DNA from 4 places in the Priestia sp. HNGD-A6 genome. Region 4 is predicted to be linked to each of the others. Evidence: predicted binding sites of a transcription regulator. Region 4 holds the regulator's gene; each other region holds the start of a gene.
The links. The regulator LexA, encoded in region 4, represses DNA repair genes until DNA is damaged. The targets are predictions, from matches to a motif close to CGAACATATGTTCG.

Region 1 (4,707 bases), 2.2 Mb from region 4:
ACTTTTTTTCTATAAATATCTGGATCGGTTTCTAAGTGCATCTTTTTTCTTAAGTATTTTTCGACATAATGAGCGATATAAAACGCTACTATAATAAAAATCAAAAATTTGTACATAAATACCTCCTAATATCCAATAATATCATTTTTTTCTATTTTAATTAAATTAATCCACTTACTGTGGAATTAATCATATGATTTAAGGCAGGTTTTATTGAACAGTAAGAAGAGGCTTCACTTGTGAATGAAGACATAGTAGCAATTGAAAGTTATAAAATTGAGTTTTATAAAGATTTAAAATATATGTTACTGGAGAAGATGATGCAATAAAAAAATAACTGTGTGACGAAAAATATGAAAGGGTAAAGAGCCCTTGTATATCAAGAGCTCATATTTTGTACGATTCCGATAATCAAACGCATGTTAACTAAATTAGAAAAGAAAAAAGCCTGGATCTCCTTAGATACAGGCTTTTTCTCAACTCTGTTGTTTAAGTAGAAAAAAGTACTTACTTTAAATTCAAGGTTACTTCCTTATTTAGATATGGAGATGTAAAAGTTACTGTTTGTTCATTTCCTCATTGTGCATCATGAGCTCCTAAAACATTTAAATCGCTCATATCCGTATTTCGTGTCATAACATGAAGAGGTTCTTGATTTATTCGTTTTTTCACCAAAGGGAATTCCGTTTGTTTATAAAAATCATAGTAATGATTAGTTTCTCCAAGACTCCAATTAGAATAACCAATAATAAGTTTTTGGGTATTCTTAGGGGAACTTAGATCATAATAGTCAACTTTATTAGTATAAAAGAACGTGAACCACCCAACGATTGCCATAGGTACAATAAAAAACGGCCCAATTACTCCCCAAAACACTTTAGACTCTTTTGTTTTGCTAACGGTTATAAGGACTATGTATAAATAGATAAAGTGTAGAACAAATATCAGAAAATATATCGAAACCTTTGAAGAGAAAACGTATAGGCTCTTTAGTGCTAAAAGATAAAAGAATAGATCTATAGAAAGAAGGATGATAGCTAACATTTTTAGTATACTCTTATTATTTTTATATTTCATTGACTACGAACCCTCCTCCTTTTAATTTAGAAATGTTAAATATCGCTGCTATTAATATCAAGTGAGTAGCTACGAGGTATATAATTTTGGACTTTTCCAGGTGAGTTAAATAGATCACTCTTACTGAATATCGTAAATCCAACCTCTTCCACATCCACAAATGTATCGACTTTATCTATATCGACATTTTTAAATTCTATAGGTTTATTCCATTGTCTCGAAGGAATTAAATCCTGCTCTACAATACCTTCTCCGTAGAAAATGAATATACTCAGCCCATTATTAACTAATTCTTCTGCTAATCCACTAACATGGCTCAATTTTTCTTCAGAATCAACTTTAATAATAGCACCATCTAATGAATGCTCATAAAAAGGAATTTTATTTTTAATCAATGTTTCTTTTCCATGTCCAGAGAGCATTGAGTCTAAAACAAAAAAAACAGGTAAACCAAACATTTTTCGAACTAAAGAGATGATTAGATCATGATTAATGTCCCTAATCCCTACAGTAATAGATACAAATTTATCTTCTGGAAAGTCAAAACTATCAATTATACTTTGGTCTGAATATTGCACAAAATATTCTTTTTTCAACATTTATCCCCCTTTAGGGTTTAGTCTTTTTGAACTCTTACTATTACGTTATGTAGTAGTTACTTCTGTTAATGTAACAATAAATTCTATGCAAGTGATAGCAATAATCGGGAAAAATTTAGAATTTCCATTGAATAAAGAACGTTTGTTCGTATATAATAGAGAACAAACGTTCTTTATCTAAGGAGTTCTTTCAATGGATTATGCCCAGCTACCAAACAGAGTCATTATATGCATCGACATGAAAGCATTTTTTGCTTCAGTTTCTTCTGTCATACGGGGGTTAGATCCGCTGAAAACAAAGCTTGCGGTGGTAGGAGATATCAAACGGTCTGGATCGGTTGTGTTAGCTGCCACACCTTTATTAAAGAAAAAAGGAATCAAAACAGGAAGTCGTCTTTTCGACATTCCTAAAAGAAAAGATATCCATGTCGTGAATCCATCTATGGAGAGGTATATCAAAGCTTCGAACTATATTTCTAGTTTGGTGTTACAGTATGTGGCTCCTGAAGATTTTCATGCGTACAGCATTGATGAGTTGTTTATTGATGCGACAGCTTCGTTGCATTTATTCGCTAAAACACCAGAAGAATTAGCTCATAAAATCATCAACGAGATTTACCGTAAGACACGGCTGACAGCTACCGCAGGCATCGGTCCCAATCTCTTACTGGCAAAAGTGAGCTTAGATCATGAGGCTAAGAATAGCCCAACAGGAGTTGCTTATTGGCGATATGAGGATATTCCCTTTAAGCTGTGGTCCATTCATCCGATGAAGGATTTCTGGGGAATTTCGTCTGCTACGGAAAGACGCTTACAACGGTTAGGCATTCACACCATCAAAGAACTCGCTCTTTCTTCAAAGGAGATGTTACAAAAAGAATTTGGCATTCTGGGTGAAGAGTTGCATCAACACGCGAATGGGATTGATTACAGTCGCATTTCTGATGTGTACATTCCTAGCTCTCGTTCATTTGGAAAAAGTCAGATTCTATTCCATGATTATACAAACCGAAAAGAAGTGGAGTTATTGCTGTTGGAGCTATTAGACGATGTATGTTTTCGTTTACGCATGCATCAAGTAGTGGCTCAGACTGTTCATTTATCCATTGGTTACAGCAAACGAACAGGTGGAGGCTTCTCAAGACAAAAGAAAATGAGGAGAGCTTCGAATTTAAGCCAAGATATCTTTCCGTATTGTTTAACCATCTTACATACACATGATAGCGGAATGCCGATTCGTTCCATTGGGATTTCCTTGGCGAACACACGCATTCAAGAAGAAGAACAAATGAGCTTATTTGAGGATATTGATCAGCGGGAAAGAGCCTATGCACTTGCAAAAACGATCGATGACATTCGTCTTCGTTATGGAAAGAATAGCGTTCTACGGGCCTCAAGCTATCTCGATCATTCAACGGCTCGTTATCGAAACGGCCTTCTAGGAGGTCATAAAGCATAAAGGAGGAAGCTGCTATGCAGAACAGAGGAATGAAAAAATGGCGACCGTTCGCCACTATGCCAGAGCAATACAAAGGATTACAGGAAATTATAAAAAAACAAGCAGAAATACCACAACCTTTTTTAACAGAAGATCAAATGGAACAGATTAATTTCACTTTGATTGAAGCGCTTCATACACATAAAAAAGTGTACCTGACGTATTACAAGCATGGGCAGTGTATAACAGAAACAGGAGTTATTCAGTTCGTTGATTCTCTAGGAGGATTATTTGTTTTTATAGATGAGGGGGGTAACCAGGCAAATAAAATGAGGTTAAGCGAGCTAATTGATATTCGTTTCATGTAGTAGAAAGTAATAAAACAGTTTATTTACATAAGATTTCCATACATAATTAGTATAAGCTTAAAAAGTACAGAATCATTTTTCATAGATTCATTTAGTGATGTTATATAAGGAGGCCTTTAAAATGAAGCAGGTTTGGCATGAATTTGAACAGTGGTTGAGAATAAATCGTCCAGAAGCAGTAGGAACACTTAACGAAGCAGCTGCTGAATCAGAAATTGCAGCGGTTGAACAAAAGGTGGGACTAACCTTCCCCCAAAACCTTAAAGACTGGTTAATGATACATAATGGACAGAGCGATGAGTATATAGGAGTTATTGAAAATTATACTCTATTACCTCTAGAGGAGATTCTTTATACGTGGCAAACCTTAAAAGAGCTTTTAGACGGAGGAGAATTTGAAGATTTTCCAGAAGTAGAACCTGTTGGACCAGTGAAAAAAGAATTGTGGTGGAACCCGCGTTGGATTTCGATTGCCACGAATGGGGGAGGAGATGATATTTGTATAGACTTGGATCCGGCTGAAGGAGGAAAAGTCGGCCAAATTATCACCTTTTGGCACGATTGGGAACAGCGCGAAGTAATAGCAGACAGCTTAGAAGAATGGGTAATGGCCACGATAAATCATACAGATCATTAAAGGGGAGAAGCAAATGATAAAGCCGGATATAGAGAAAATCTATAAAATTCTTAAAGCACTTCCAGGTACGTCGGTGAAAGTAGAATTTGAAGATGAAGTGGGAGAAATTCTTTCTACTCCTTATTATATCTATCTTAAAAGCGAGTTTTTAGATGGACAATTAGGCTATAGAGAAGATCTAGAAGCCAATTTCCTTATAGGGAATCAAGAAGGAGATTGGCAAGAAAGCTGGTTTGTCATAGGGTATGATGAAGAAATCGGCGGTGACCCGCTTTTTATTGATATAGCGAATGAAGATTATCCAGTTTTCACAGCTGAACATGGTATGGGTGAATGGGACGCTTTAGAAATATATGATTCTCTGAAAGAGTTTGTAGAAGGTGTTACTTAATTGTGGGTTAGTTAAATACTTACCGAAAAGGCAGTTACTCCAAAAGAGTAACTGCCTTTTTTTCATTAGCAGTCATCAAATTTTCAAATTGACTTAGTACTTCTATACCTAATTCTGTAATCTCTGTTCCTTGTTTTCTCTTTCCGACTTTAATACAGTTAACCTTATTTAACATAGATAACCGATGCCTCAATTGT
Region 2 (4,707 bases), 2.2 Mb from region 4:
AATAAGAAGATACCTTTTCCTCAGAGCCCATTAGAAGAAATATTTTTTTTCATTAAAACCCTCCAACTTATATTTATGGATTTATTTCTCTGAAAAGACAACAACAATAATTTAGTGGATAGCGTAACAACGATGGTTGGTTAAATTTTTGTGATTCTAGCTGTGAACGCCTTCAGCAACACGTTCACCAATATCCAGCACACGCGAGATGTTTTGCACAATTTCAGGAAGCCCGATCACGGCCTCTTGGAACATCCAAATATAAGCCAGGACTGCAAATATGCTCTTCGTGAAATGATTTCTTAATTTATTATTTGAAAGGTTCTTTTTCAGGTAATCCCAATATGTCCGTATTTTTAGGTGTATGCCCTAATAGACGTAACATAACTACAATTTGTCCTTTATGATGTGATTCGTGAGTAATTGAATGGGTAAGCAATTGACGAGGTGTCTTTCTTACAAAACCACTGTTTGCTCTCCAAGCAAGTTCTTTTTCGATAGACTCATCAAATCTATCTGTGAATTGCTCCAATACTTTTTCTACATATCTATCAGCCTGTTGAAAATAATGCTGAATATCGTCTATTTTCATAGTATTAATTACTTCTTTTGTGAATAGTGGTGATGATGTTTCTGAAAGCACAAAAGAACCTAACCAAGCATGGTAGCAACCTGCCACATGAACTAGAGAATCTCTAATATTTTGAAAACCAAATGCAAACTCTTTCGTCAAGTCACCTTCACTCAATTCTCTACACTGCTCTAATAAAGTTTGTCGTGCTTGTTTTACCCATTCATATTCTAGCTTTTCCATAACAATCCCACCTCTCAGACATATAATGAAAAATTATTCTTTACTATACACTCTTTAGAATTATTATTACACCCATTTTTTCATTAATTAGTTAAGTAAATGATAAAGTACTTCGTGTATTAATGACAAATAGATCATTTTTCTACAAAAAATATAAAGTATACAACAAATATGGCCTAGTGACAGGATAGGAATGTTTTGTTTGAAAGGAATTTGTAACTTTTAAATAGAATGATTATGAAAATGGACAGATAATAAAATTTTACACATAAGGAGATAAAACTATGGAAAAAAACAACCTACTAAGAATGGACAATGTCAGCATCGTTGTAGAATCCCTTGATGACGCAATTTCTTTCTTTAAGGAGATTGGCTTGAGTCTCGAAGGGCGGGCCACCGTCGAAGGTCAATGGGGTGGCCGCGTAACGGGATTGGGTTCTCAGCGTGTAGAGATTGCGATGATGGTTATCCCGGATGGTCACAGTCGGATTGAACTTTCGCAATTTCTCAGCCCACCTACTATATCAGATCACCGGAATGCTCCTGTAAACGCTCTCGGCTATCTACGCGTCATGTTCACTGTTGAAGACATTGACGAAATGGTCTCCAGACTTACTAGATATGGCGCTCAGCTCGTTGGCGAAGTGGTTCAGTACGAAGACTCGTATCGTCTCTGCTACATTCGTGGAATAGAAGGACTTTTAATCGGTTTGGCAGAGCAACTCAGTAACAAATAAGTAAGTGACGTTTTATAAAAGTCTTTACTGAAATGTACATTTAACCTATCTGAATCTTCAATAGATCGAGATTATTTTCAGGTTTTTTCAAACCTTTATTTTACTTTTTTGCCCCCTATATATACTTAATTATGGAATTTTTGTTTTAATATTCATAAAAAGGGTATTTGTTCTAAGAATCAACTAAAATAGGAGGAGATCAAATGAGAAGAGCGAAACAAGCTGTTGTAGCTTCTGCTGTAGGTTTAGCTATGTTAGCGACGCCATTAGCTCTACCGAATTTAGGAGGTTCTGCTGGCTCCGCAGAAGCTGCAGAAGTTGGAGGAGACGTAGCGATTGATCCAGTAGCCATAGGACAAGCCATTGCAGATGCGGCTAAAACTGCCGACAATCGAAGTGGTTTTGTTAAGGGAGCGATGGAAAAAGCTTTCTTTGAATCGGGTCAGCAGTATAATGTGATAGTAATGAATTTAAGTCAAGGTTATAATTCCGACCAGTTACAAGGTGTACAATATTTTGATACCGTAGATTATGATGGTATCACGTTTGGGGTCTGGATATTTGAAGAAGGAACGTTTATTAATGAAGGTGATGGAGGTTATGATAACTGGGCCTTTAGAGGTTGGTTTGAACGCACGGGGGACGATGAGAAAACGGTCAACTTCCATAGACCTTGATCTAATTAAACAGAACCCTATTTAATTAAATAGGGTTCTGTTTGTTTGCTATAAGAATTTTTCTGTTTAAAAAGATTGCAATAAAAAGTCTAGTATAGCGCTTTAGACAACAGTATCTCAATTAGAAATCTTGTTCCTTCCACAGTAGCCCAATTTTTTGTTTTCTCTGCAAAACCTTTGCTAGATAACGTTCCGTTATTTTACGATTACTGTGGCCAAGCTCCTTTTGAATTAAGAAAATATCAGCTCCCTGCTGCCTACTATAAATCGCATAAAATGACCAAAATAATGAAGTGAAATCAGTGAAATGGATGGGCTTGAAGCTGCCGGGAAAGGCATTTTAAGCTTTTATTAGCTTTCGTTTTCACTATCGCTATCGTTATCAATATCATTTTCGTTGTCAGTATTACCATATTTAAAATCAATAATGTTTTTTCTAATTTCTTCTCTGATTTCAGGGTTTTCTTTTAAGAAAACCTTAGCGTTTTCTCGTCCCTGCCCTAAACGTTCCCCATTATAAGAAAACCAAGATCCAGACTTTTGAACAATATCTACTTCAGAACCAATATCTAAGATTTCTCCTTCTCTTGAGATACCTTCTCCATACATAATATCTACTTCAGCAATGCGGAAAGGAGGTGCCATCTTATTTTTGACTACTTTAATTCTTGTTTTGTTACCAACTATGTCATTTCCCAGTTTAAGTTGTTCAGCGCGGCGAACCTCAAGACGAACGGAAGAATAGAATTTTAGTGCTCTTCCACCTGGCGTTGTTTCCGGATTTCCAAACATAACGCCTACTTTCTCCCTGATTTGATTGATGAAGATAGCAATGGTTTTAGACTTATTAATTGCTCCAGATAGTTTACGAAGGGCTTGAGACATCAAGCGAGCTTGTAGACCTACATGAGAATCTCCCATTTCCCCTTCAATTTCTTTTTGCGGAACTAATGCTGCTACTGAGTCAACAACAATAATATCTACAGCACCACTTCTAACTAATGCTTCAGCAATTTCAAGTGCCTGCTCACCAGTATCTGGTTGAGATAACAGTAACTCATCAATATCTACACCTAGTTTTCTTGCGTAAACTGGATCAAGTGCGTGTTCAGCATCAATAAAGGCAGCTCGACCTCCATTTTTTTGTACTTCTGCAATCGCATGTAAGGAAACTGTTGTTTTACCTGAGCTTTCGGGTCCGTACACTTCCATGATTCTTCCTTTTGGATAACCATTAATTCCAAGAGCGATATCTAAAGCTAATGAGCCTGAGCTAGATGCCTCAACTTTTGTATGTGTGCCTTCTCCCATCTTAATAATTGATCCTGTACCGAATTGTTTTTCAATTTGTTTTAGAGCCATATCTAGTGCTGCTTGTTTATCATTCATAATTTAAAACCTCCGATTGTTAGTACGTTTACAGTAAACGACAATGTATATGGATAAATAATAAGGATTGGCTCAAATGTTTTTGCTCCGTGCGAGAAAATTTTGTGTTTAACTGTCTTGGTTTATTCTGTTGTTCCTTTATTTATCTCTAAACCCTTAATATCGAACAAATGTTCCTATTGTGTAATCATACAATAAACGCATCTAGTTGTAAAGGAGAAAGTTTTGTACAAACCAGCCAAAGAAATATCTTTTTTGTAAAAAGTAGGTTTATGCTTTTAATATTTATAGTTATTGAAACTTTAATCTATAAAATAATCCTTATTATAGGAACAAAAAACAATTCATTCTCTTGTATACATTATTCCGGGAGACATGCTAAAAACGAGCCCTTGATAATCAAGGGCTCGTTCACTTTATGTTTTTCTTTTTTATCCTTGAAATACTATTGGTTATTGTGCATTTTTACTACATCTAAATTAAACTCGGTTGCAAAAACTTGTTGTTGTGCCCCATAAAAAAATCCCCACTAAATATAGTGTAACCCTCACTCTCAAAGAGTAATTTCTTTACACTATACTTAGAGGAGATAATACCAAATTTTACTGTTTTTCTTGCATTACTTGAGCTACTTCAGTAAAAATTACACCTAATCCATGTGCACCTGCGTCCGGATAACCAAGGCTTCTTTCTCCAACCGTACCAGCACGCCCCATACGTGCAACAATCTGTTCAGTTGATTTTGCTCCTTCAACAGCAGCTTCTGCTGCTTTGACAAGAGCATGTTTCAAGCTTTCATCCTCAGCAGCACTTGATGTTAACGTATCTGCATAAGGTACTAAAGCATCGATTAAAGTTTTATCTCCTACAACAGCTCCACGCCCAAAAGAACGTTCTCCTGTTGCTTGAATGCCTTTTACAGACGCTTGGATCATTTCAGCAAATTCTGTTAAAGTCAGTTCGGTTTTAGATTCAGTGTTCTTTCCAGCCGCACGAAATGCTGATCCCCAAATAGGCCCTGATGCCCCGCCACAGTGCTCCATGATAACAATGGAACATGCCTCTAGAAAGTTTCCAATATCATTTGATT
Region 3 (4,707 bases), 960 kb from region 4:
AAGGCTTCGAGAACTTCAGAGCTGATGAAAGGAGCCTTCTTTTTATACTTTTTACTAAATTCCTGTACAAATTGCTGCGTTAATGCTTCAATGTCTTCTTTATGGTCTCGAAGCGGCGGAATGATAATATTAATGACGGTCAGCAAATAGTAAAGATTTTCATGGAATTCACCGGCTTTTAGCAACTCTTCCAAAGGCGTCGTAGTAGAGGCTACAATTCGGGTTTGGACTTGAATTTCTTCCGTGCCTCCAACGTGATAAAAGGCTCGTTCTTCCAAGTAACGGAGAAACTTAACTTGAATTTCAAGAGGCATTTTATCAATTTCTTCAATAAATAACGTCCCGTTATGAGCCTGCTCCAGTTTTCCTGCAATGGTCGTTGGATCTTCTGAAAAGACGTCTTTTTGATGACCAAAGAGTTCAATTTCCAGAAGTCCAGATGGAATAGTGGCGCAATTTAAAGATAAAAAAGGTTCTTTATGTTTGGATCCCCCGTAGTGGATGGCCTGAGCCAGCATTTCTTTCCCAGAACCAGGTTCTCCTGTTAATAAAATAGGCATATCTGTAGATGCCACTTTTTTGGCAATGTCAACGGCTTGCTTAATTTCAGGACTGATACCCGCAAAAGAAGAAAATGGATTATCTTTCGGAATGAGAAGAGATACATCAATTTCTTCATTTAGTCTTACAATATTGGTAATGTCATGTTCGGTTGCGACTCCACCTATGACTCGGTTGTTTCTTATAATAGGAGATGCATTGATGAGCACGTGAGTTTGTTCATTAGGACGATGATACGTTCCGCGCACAGGACGCCCTTCATTTAGAATCGTATGTAGAATGATGGATTCATCTTTAAAATGCTCTCCGATTTTTCTACCAATAATATCATCTCTCTGAATCTTATACGTATGTTCCGCAGCAGTATTCCACAAGATTACATTTCCTTCATGATCGACCGCTGTCACTGCATCATTAATGGTTTCTGCCAATGTATCAAAATAGGAAGCTAATATCTCATTTTGGCTATGCAAATGTGTAATCCACTGTGAAGGTGTTACAAGTCCTATTGTGGTTTCTTGGTTTTCTGCTTGAATGAGGACTGGTCTATTCCAGTTTGTGTTGGCTTGTAAATTGGCTAACGTAGAAGTAGAAGATGAAGGCCAATTTGTGTCCGCTATTACTTTTTTAATGGACGATGCCTCGTCATGACCTGTTAAAAGGTATCGTTCATCTTTTTGTATTACATAAAAGGTACTTGCTGTGACTACAACGAAATCATAGTTGGAAAGTTCAGATTTCACTTTAGCTAAAGAAGTTGATTCTTCAACTGTTATAAAGGAGTTATTTATAAGAACTTGATCAACGCTTGCCATACTAAACCCCTCTCAGTACATATTTTTTATACTGTATCATAATTTAGAAATTGGCGCAAAAGCCTATCTTTTTCAAACAATTAGGCAGCTTACTTTCTTTTATTGCTTTCATCTAAAGAGTTGTATTCCCCTCGAAAAGGGTAGTATAAGAATTTAGTGGGTAATAAAGTAACAGGGTAAAAAATCAAAACAAACAAACACTATATAAGATTAATACTCATTAGTTTCATTTATGAGTATAAAGTGATAAAATACGAATATCAGTTCGTGTTTTCGGTTTTTACATATCGTAATAAAAATAGATAAAACAAGAAAATAGAAACGGAGGCCTTCATTTGAAAGATCAGTTTGAATTAGTATCCCCATATCAACCGCAAGGTGATCAGCCAAAGGCAATTGAAAAGATTGTGAAAGGAATTAAAGAAGGTAAGCAGCATCAAGTATTATTAGGTGCTACAGGAACGGGAAAAACCTTCACTATGTCTAATGTTATTAAGGAAATAAATAAGCCGACATTAATTATGGCTCATAACAAAACGCTTGCTGGTCAATTGTACAGTGAGTTTAAAGAGTTTTTTCCTAATAATGCAGTCGAATACTTTGTCAGTTACTATGATTACTATCAGCCTGAAGCTTATGTACCTCAAACAGATACATTTATTGAAAAAGATGCAAGCATTAATGACGAGATTGATAAACTTCGTCACTCAGCAACTTCTGCTCTTTTTGAACGAAAAGATGTCATTATTATTGCCAGCGTATCCTGTATTTATGGATTAGGGTCTCCGGAAGAATACAAAGAAATGGTCGTATCTCTTCGAGTAGGAATGGAAAAAGAACGCAATCAGCTGCTTCGTACGCTAGTGGATGTACAGTACGAAAGAAACGATATTGACTTCAAGCGCGGAACGTTCCGCGTTCGCGGTGATGTTGTTGAGATTTTTCCTGTGTCTCGAGATGAACACTGTATTCGCGTGGAATTTTTCGGGGATGAAATTGACCGCATTCGCGAAGTCGACGCCTTAACAGGAGAAATTATTGGAGATCGTGAACACGTGGCTATCTTCCCGGCATCTCACTTCGTCACGAGGGAAGAAAAAATGCGTGTGGCCATTCAAAACATTGAAAAAGAACTAGAAGAACAGCTAGAGAAGTTAAAAGAAGCAGGAAAGCTTTTAGAAGCGCAGCGCTTGGAGCAGCGCACTCGCTACGACCTAGAAATGATGAGAGAAATGGGATTTTGTTCAGGAATCGAGAATTACTCTCGTCATTTAACGCTTCGTCCGGCTGGTTCTACACCTTATACACTGCTGGATTTCTTCCCGGAAGATTTCCTTCTTGTGGTGGATGAATCCCACGTTACCATTCCTCAAGTTAGAGGAATGTATAATGGAGACCAAGCGCGTAAACAAGTGTTGGTGGACCATGGTTTCCGCTTGCCGTCTGCATTAGATAACCGTCCGCTTAAATTTGATGAATTTGAACAGCATATTAAACAAATCGTCCATGTTTCAGCAACACCAGGTCCTTACGAACTTGAGAAGGCGCCTGAGGTGATTGAACAAATTATCCGTCCAACGGGATTATTAGATCCAAATATTGAAGTTCGACCAATTGAAGGGCAGATTGATGATTTAATTGGAGAAATTCACGACCGGATTAAGCGAAATGAACGAGTGCTCGTCACGACGTTAACAAAGAAAATGTCTGAGGATTTAACGAACTACTTAAAAGAAATTGGCATTAAAGTTCAATATCTTCACTCTGAGGTGAAGACGCTCGAGCGTATTGAAATTATCCGAGAGCTGCGGCTTGGAAAATATGATGTGCTCATAGGGATTAACTTACTTCGTGAAGGTTTAGATATTCCAGAAGTTTCGTTAGTAACCATATTAGATGCGGACAAAGAAGGATTCTTGCGTTCAGAACGATCGCTTATTCAAACCATTGGACGTGCTGCGCGAAATGCTAATGGACATGTCATTATGTATGCAGATCGCATCACAAACTCTATGGACATTGCTATCAATGAGACCAAGCGTCGTAGAAGTATTCAAGAAGCTTACAACGAAGAGCATGGTATTACACCGACAACGATTCAAAAAGAAGTTCGAGGCTCAATTCGTGCAACAGTAGTAGCAGAAGATACAGAAACGTATGAAGAAGCACCGGCATTTGATAAACTCAATAAAAAAGAAAAAGCAAAGCTCGTAGAAGAAATGGAACAAGAAATGAAAGAAGCAGCCAAAGCGCTTAACTTTGAACGCGCAGCTGAGCTTCGTGACTTGATTCTAGAATTAAAAGCGGAAGGGTGATAAAACATGGCGATGGAAAAAATCGTGGTAAAAGGTGCACGAGCCCACAATTTGAAAAATATCGATATTGAAATCCCGCGAGACAAATTAGTGGTATTAACAGGGTTGTCAGGTTCTGGTAAATCTTCTTTAGCTTTCGATACAATCTATGCTGAAGGACAAAGACGTTATGTCGAGTCACTTTCGGCGTATGCAAGACAGTTTTTAGGTCAAATGGATAAGCCAGATGTAGATTCGATCGAAGGATTGTCGCCTGCTATTTCAATCGATCAAAAAACAACGAGCCGAAACCCTCGTTCAACCGTCGGAACTGTGACCGAAATCTATGACTATTTGCGCCTTTTGTTTGCTCGTGTAGGAAAGCCGATTTGTCCTAATCATGGAATTGAAATTACGTCTCAAACGATTGAGCAAATGGTAGATAGAATTTTAGAGTACCCTGAACGTACAAAACTTCAAGTACTGGCCCCTGTGGTATCTGGCCGAAAAGGCACCCATGTAAAAGTATTAGAAGATATTAAAAAGGAAGGGTACGTTCGCATTCGAGTAGACGGAGAAATGCGTGAAATAACAGAAGAAATTGAACTGGAAAAAAACAAAAAGCACTCCATTGAAGTAGTGATTGATCGCGTTGTTGTCAAAGAAGGTGTAGCCGCTCGTTTGTCGGACTCTTTGGAATCAGCTCTTCGCCTTGGAGATGGGAAAGTAATTATTGATGTAATAGGTGAGGAAGAATTACTTTTTAGCGAGCATCATGCTTGTCCAAAATGTGGCTTCTCCATTGGAGAACTTGAGCCCCGCATGTTTTCATTTAATAGTCCGTACGGGGCGTGTCCAACGTGTGACGGGTTAGGAACGAAATTGGAAGTGGATAAAGATTTAGTGATTCCTAACTATGACTTAACACTTCATCAGCACGCAATTGCACCTTGGGAGCCAACAAGTTCTCAATACTATCCGCAGCTGCTTGAAGCCGTATGTACACATTACGGCATCGACATGGATGTGCCGGTTCG
Region 4 (4,707 bases):
GTTAACTCCTTGATTTTTTAAATTTTGCTGCGGACGATAACCGTTTTCTACGGCTCTTTTCATTCCTCTTTTAATTTTAGCGTTATGTAATTTCCGCTGATGCTCTTCCACTAAGCTAATAATATCTAACACCATCGAATCAGATTCTGAAAGCTGAAGCTGACCTTGATGACTAATCGTATAGATCGTAGCATTTTCTTTATGAAAAGCATGAAGAAGCGCGATTCGGGCATTTCCTCTGCCTAATCGCGTTTCGTCTTGAATGAGCAGCACAGATATTTTTTCTTCTTTCATTGTATGAAGAACATCCAATATACCCTCTCTGTCTACGTCATATCCGCTTGCTTTTTCCATTACGACTTTTTTTACGTTTAGATGGTGAAGATCAGCAAGCTTTTTTAATTCTTCTTGCTGGCGCTGTAAAGATGTTTCTTGGGTTTTTTTATCCGTACTTACACGGCAATAAATAATGGCGTCCACTTTTATCACGACCTTTTCGGCTTCTAACAATATTCAGGAACGGCCGTTACACACTACTGTTCAATTGCCACTTGATTATGTAACTCTTTTTTTAAAACAGGAATATATAATTTATCTCCAGGAGATAAAGACTGGGCAGTGTCTGAGTTTAGATCATTGACGTCTTCAACCCATTTGACAAATTCATTGGTGGTCAAATGATGGTGATTATGATACTTGTTGGACAAGTCCCAAAGCGTATCTCCTTTTGTAATAGTAACCGTTGAATATTTGTCTAAATCTACTTTATCCGCTCCTAAAACCAGCGTCAATACATATGTAAGTGCAGCGATAACTGCAAAAAAAATAGCGTAATGTTTCATAGAATGTAAGAATTGGTGCATATTATGATCCCCCTATCAGAATATATGTTCTTATTTTATTGAGAACATTTGTTTCTGTCAATGGAATTCTTCGAACTTATGTTTGTATATTGACACATCACGTGGTATAATTCACCTAAAGAATAGCTAAAATCGAGGTGAAAAATATGAAGCTATCAAAACGTCAACAAGACATACTAGATTTTATTAAGCACGAAGTAAAATTAAAAGGTTATCCGCCTTCTGTTCGTGAGATTGGGGAAGCGGTGGGATTAGCCTCTAGCTCCACTGTACACGGGCATTTAGCTCGTTTAGAAAGCAAAGGGTTAATTCGCAGAGATCCAACAAAACCAAGAGCAATCGAAGTTCTTCAACTAGACGAAGTAAACATCCCTAAAAGCAATGTCATTAATGTTCCTGTTATCGGTAAAGTAACAGCGGGTCTTCCTATAACAGCCGTTGAAAATGTGGAAGAATATTTCCCTCTTCCAGATAAATTCGTTTCTCCAGATGATCATGTATTTATGCTTGAAATTATGGGAGAAAGTATGATTGAAGCAGGTATTCTAGATGGCGATATGGTAATCGTACGTCAGCAGCAAACTGCTAATAACGGAGATATTGTGGTCGCTATGACCGAGGACAACGAAGCAACGGTAAAACGTTTCTTTAAAGAAGAAAATTTCGTTCGTTTACAGCCTGAAAATTCAACGATGGCGCCTATTATTCTTCGCCACGTAACGATTTTAGGAAAAGTCACTGGTGTATATCGCACGATTCACTAATTACACACTGTATGTAAAACCAACTAATCATGATGTTAGTTGGTTTTTTACGTTTGTTTTCTAAAAAAATTGGCATATTATAAATGATACGTCGAATCATTACAGGCAGGTAGAGCGGTTTTTATAAAGCCTGTTTTACCTTTTACTTTCTGTCTGCATTTTTTCGACTCTCAAAAAAAATACAACCGACTATAAGAAGGATGTAGTTTATGACCAATACACCAAGGAAAACAGAACCATTTCAAACTATTATGCCTACCAAAGCAATGAACATGTTTCTTTTTCCTTTTTCCTTTGATCGAAAAAATAAAGAGCAGCTTGTTCATGCACTAGAAGCAAATATGTTTGAGTTTTTTTCCATTCAAAACAAACATGTAGAAAAAGAATACTACGGAGAACAGTATTACGTATCTCATGATAGCTTGGATCAATATTTTCTTCCTTACATTGAATGTATTCTATTTCCTGATTCGTGCGAAAAAGAAGGCTTGCTTCGATTTTCAAAAAAAATAGACCATACCGTTACGCTACAAACTTCCTCCACCACCGTGTCTAGCAACGTGCTGTCTGTGGATGTTTTTTTATGTCCTTTTGAAATTGGCGTCATGACCATTCGCACTGAGATGAGTCATAATCATTACACCTATGATGACATTTTAGAATTCATGAATCATTTTCGTGTATTAGAACCGAAGCTTGCTGAAGAGCATGGATCCACCATTACCTATGAACATCATCGCTATAGCAAAGTACAGGATTATATTTTTTCACAGCTCGCGCCATTTTTGAACGAACACATTAAAAAAGAAGCGACGCGTGAACAGCACGTCGGGAGTCTTCCTTATTTTATCGATGAACGGATGTTTGTATTAAGTTATGTAACGGTAAATCAAGAGCAAGAAATTAACTCCACAACTTTATTTCGTACTGGGCAGCTAAATAGCTATACGCCTGACGGGAAACCGTTTATCTCTGCACACAACCATGAGTATATTAAAACGTATAATACCAAACACGTGTATTCCAGATGGGCTCCTGAAACCTATTACGTTATAACAGACCATGTGTTTTCGTGTATTTCTAAATCGACAGACTCTAAAACGGATCAGCTTTTGATGAATCATCTATTTGGCCAGCATTACTATAATTTATTTTTGCATTTTTTCTATAAAATCGTGTTGCTAAAACTATCCTATGAGTATTCTCAGCTCACGTTTCATAAAAATTCAGAGGGCATCGAGCGACTAATTCGCTCTATTACTGTATTTTCAGGTAAATATTTATTTTTAGAAATTAGCTCTCGCACGGAAGGTCAAGAGTTTTCTGAGCTCTTTAAAAAAATCTTCCACATCAATTCTCTTTATCAAGAAGTCAAAGAAACCCTTGGTACTTTGTATCAAAATCAAGAGAAAATCGCGGCCAAGCGTCACAATTACTTATTATTAATTTTAACGATTTATACCGTTCTTTCCGGTATTTACGGAATGAATTTAGTTATTAGCAAGCTAAAGGGAAACATCAATTGGGATAGTATGAAGCAGTTTTCTATCTTTGAATATATCGCTTTAATAGTAGCTTTATCAGGAATTCTGATCAGCATTAGTCTCGGAGTGAGTTCCCTATGGAATTTATTAAAAGATCGATTTAAAACATAAAAGCTGTTCCCATCAGAAAACACATGATAAAAAAGAAGAGATTGAGACATAACTAAATCAAGCGAGTCTAAAGGGAAACAAATGAAATAAATAAGCTAGCAGGGATTGCTTGTGACACCTCTGTTGATTTCCGTGCAAGACTTCGCTTTCCGCGGGCGGCCGGTGAGCCTCCTCGTCGCTTGCGCTCCTGCGGGGTCTCACCCCTTCCGCTTTTCCCGCAGGAGTCTTCGTCTTGCCCTCCAATCAACTGCTGGAAAGAACTAAACAAATGAAACCTACGTTCACCATAAAAAACGAACCATCAAACATGATGATTAATGGTTCGTTTTTCCCTTCGACTAAAATCCTTTTTTTTCAACCTCTTTTATCTATTACTAAATCACTGTCTACTCCGCTGAACCTTTTATTACACGTTGTGCCGCTGTTGTAATTTCAGAACAATCTAATATTATACTCTATAAGAAAAATATATACAAAATAATAAAATATGGTATCATAGGGTAGGAATTTTGTACCTTATCTTTGAAATAATTTGCAGGAGGTAATATGCTTAACTCATTTTTATCCAAAAGCCTGATTCTTTTATGTGTCATGATTCTTACATGGTCTCTATGGGGCAGTTATAGTGCGATGACAAATTCATTGGACTTAAAAGGCTTGGCTTTAAGTAATTCATTTATTATTGAAGGAATATGTATCACTTTCCTTGTCATTTTTCTAATAGCTATTGCAAGTAGATACATGAACAAAACTGTTTTTTTTATTTCACTGATTGTTTTGACCTTAGGTGTTCGATTAGCATGGATGCTTTCTGTTCAAACACCTGTAAAATCTGACTTTCTTGTCATGTTAGATGCCGCACGTAATATCGCAAAGGGAAATTATGAATTTAACCAAAGCGTTTATTTCACTACATGGGTATATCAGCTAGGCTTTTCATTCTATGAATCTATTGTTATTCGCTGTTTTGGAGATAGCATTTTCACATTAAAATTGTTAAATATTTTTTATTCTACTGGAACCGTTATTTTTATTTATCTAATTGGCGCTAAAGTATTTAACGAACTTGCTGGGAGAATGGCAGCTTTCCTATATGCGTTCTACATTCCGAACATTCTCTACAGCTCAGTGTTAACCAATCAGCATTTAGCTACTTTTTTATTTTATGCAGCTTTTTACCTTATTATAAAAAGATTTGCTCATAACAAGTTTAGCTGGCTTTATATTGGTCTTCTATTGTCGTTAGGAAATTTAATGCGCCCTCTGGGACCCATTATTATCGTTGCTGTTTTCATTTATTTCATCTTGCAAATTCTTCAACCTTACATTAAAGCGAAGGATGCTGCTGAGTTAAAAACTCGTCGAAAGAAAATAGGAAAAAACCTCGTAGGCGTACTGGCTACTTTTTTTATTGCAAATGCGCTG

Region 1: a site for LexA is predicted at 1,812-1,825, ahead of SCI76_RS05195 (DNA polymerase thumb domain-containing protein). Genes of this name have one in related genera too.
Region 2: a site for LexA is predicted at 3,781-3,794, ahead of recA (recombinase RecA). Genes of this name have one in related genera too.
Region 3: a site for LexA is predicted at 1,631-1,644, ahead of uvrB (excinuclease ABC subunit UvrB). Genes of this name have one in related genera too.

What each region holds. Positions count from the first base shown of each region.
Region 1 covers NZ_CP138621.1:1,016,949-1,021,655, reverse strand. Annotated here, with positions in the region: gene SCI76_RS05210 (DUF4181 domain-containing protein) at 1-116, opposite strand, end outside; gene SCI76_RS05205 (hypothetical protein) at 577-1,077, opposite strand; gene SCI76_RS05200 (hypothetical protein) at 1,113-1,676, opposite strand; gene SCI76_RS05195 (DNA polymerase thumb domain-containing protein) at 1,870-3,135, shown strand; gene SCI76_RS05190 (YolD-like family protein) at 3,150-3,482, shown strand; gene SCI76_RS05185 (SMI1/KNR4 family protein) at 3,604-4,119, shown strand; gene SCI76_RS05180 (SMI1/KNR4 family protein) at 4,133-4,510, shown strand; gene SCI76_RS05175 (sigma-54 interaction domain-containing protein) at 4,545-4,707, opposite strand, start outside.
Region 2 covers NZ_CP138621.1:1,061,160-1,065,866, forward strand. Annotated here, with positions in the region: gene SCI76_RS05415 (DinB family protein) at 311-814, opposite strand; gene SCI76_RS05420 (VOC family protein) at 1,099-1,551, shown strand; gene SCI76_RS05425 (hypothetical protein) at 1,755-2,228, shown strand; gene recA (recombinase RecA) at 2,580-3,617, opposite strand; gene dhaK (dihydroxyacetone kinase subunit DhaK) at 4,220-4,707, opposite strand, start outside.
Region 3 covers NZ_CP138621.1:2,978,332-2,983,038, forward strand. Annotated here, with positions in the region: gene SCI76_RS15085 (sigma-54-dependent Fis family transcriptional regulator) at 1-1,376, opposite strand, end outside; gene uvrB (excinuclease ABC subunit UvrB) at 1,712-3,691, shown strand; gene uvrA (excinuclease ABC subunit UvrA) at 3,698-4,707, shown strand, end outside.
Region 4 covers NZ_CP138621.1:3,937,860-3,942,566, reverse strand. Annotated here, with positions in the region: gene SCI76_RS20110 (recombinase family protein) at 1-480, opposite strand, end outside; gene yneA (cell division suppressor protein YneA) at 534-863, opposite strand; gene lexA (transcriptional repressor LexA) at 1,010-1,627, shown strand; gene SCI76_RS20095 (hypothetical protein) at 1,837-3,282, shown strand; gene SCI76_RS20090 (hypothetical protein) at 3,350-3,550, opposite strand; gene SCI76_RS20085 (glycosyltransferase family 39 protein) at 3,829-4,707, shown strand, end outside.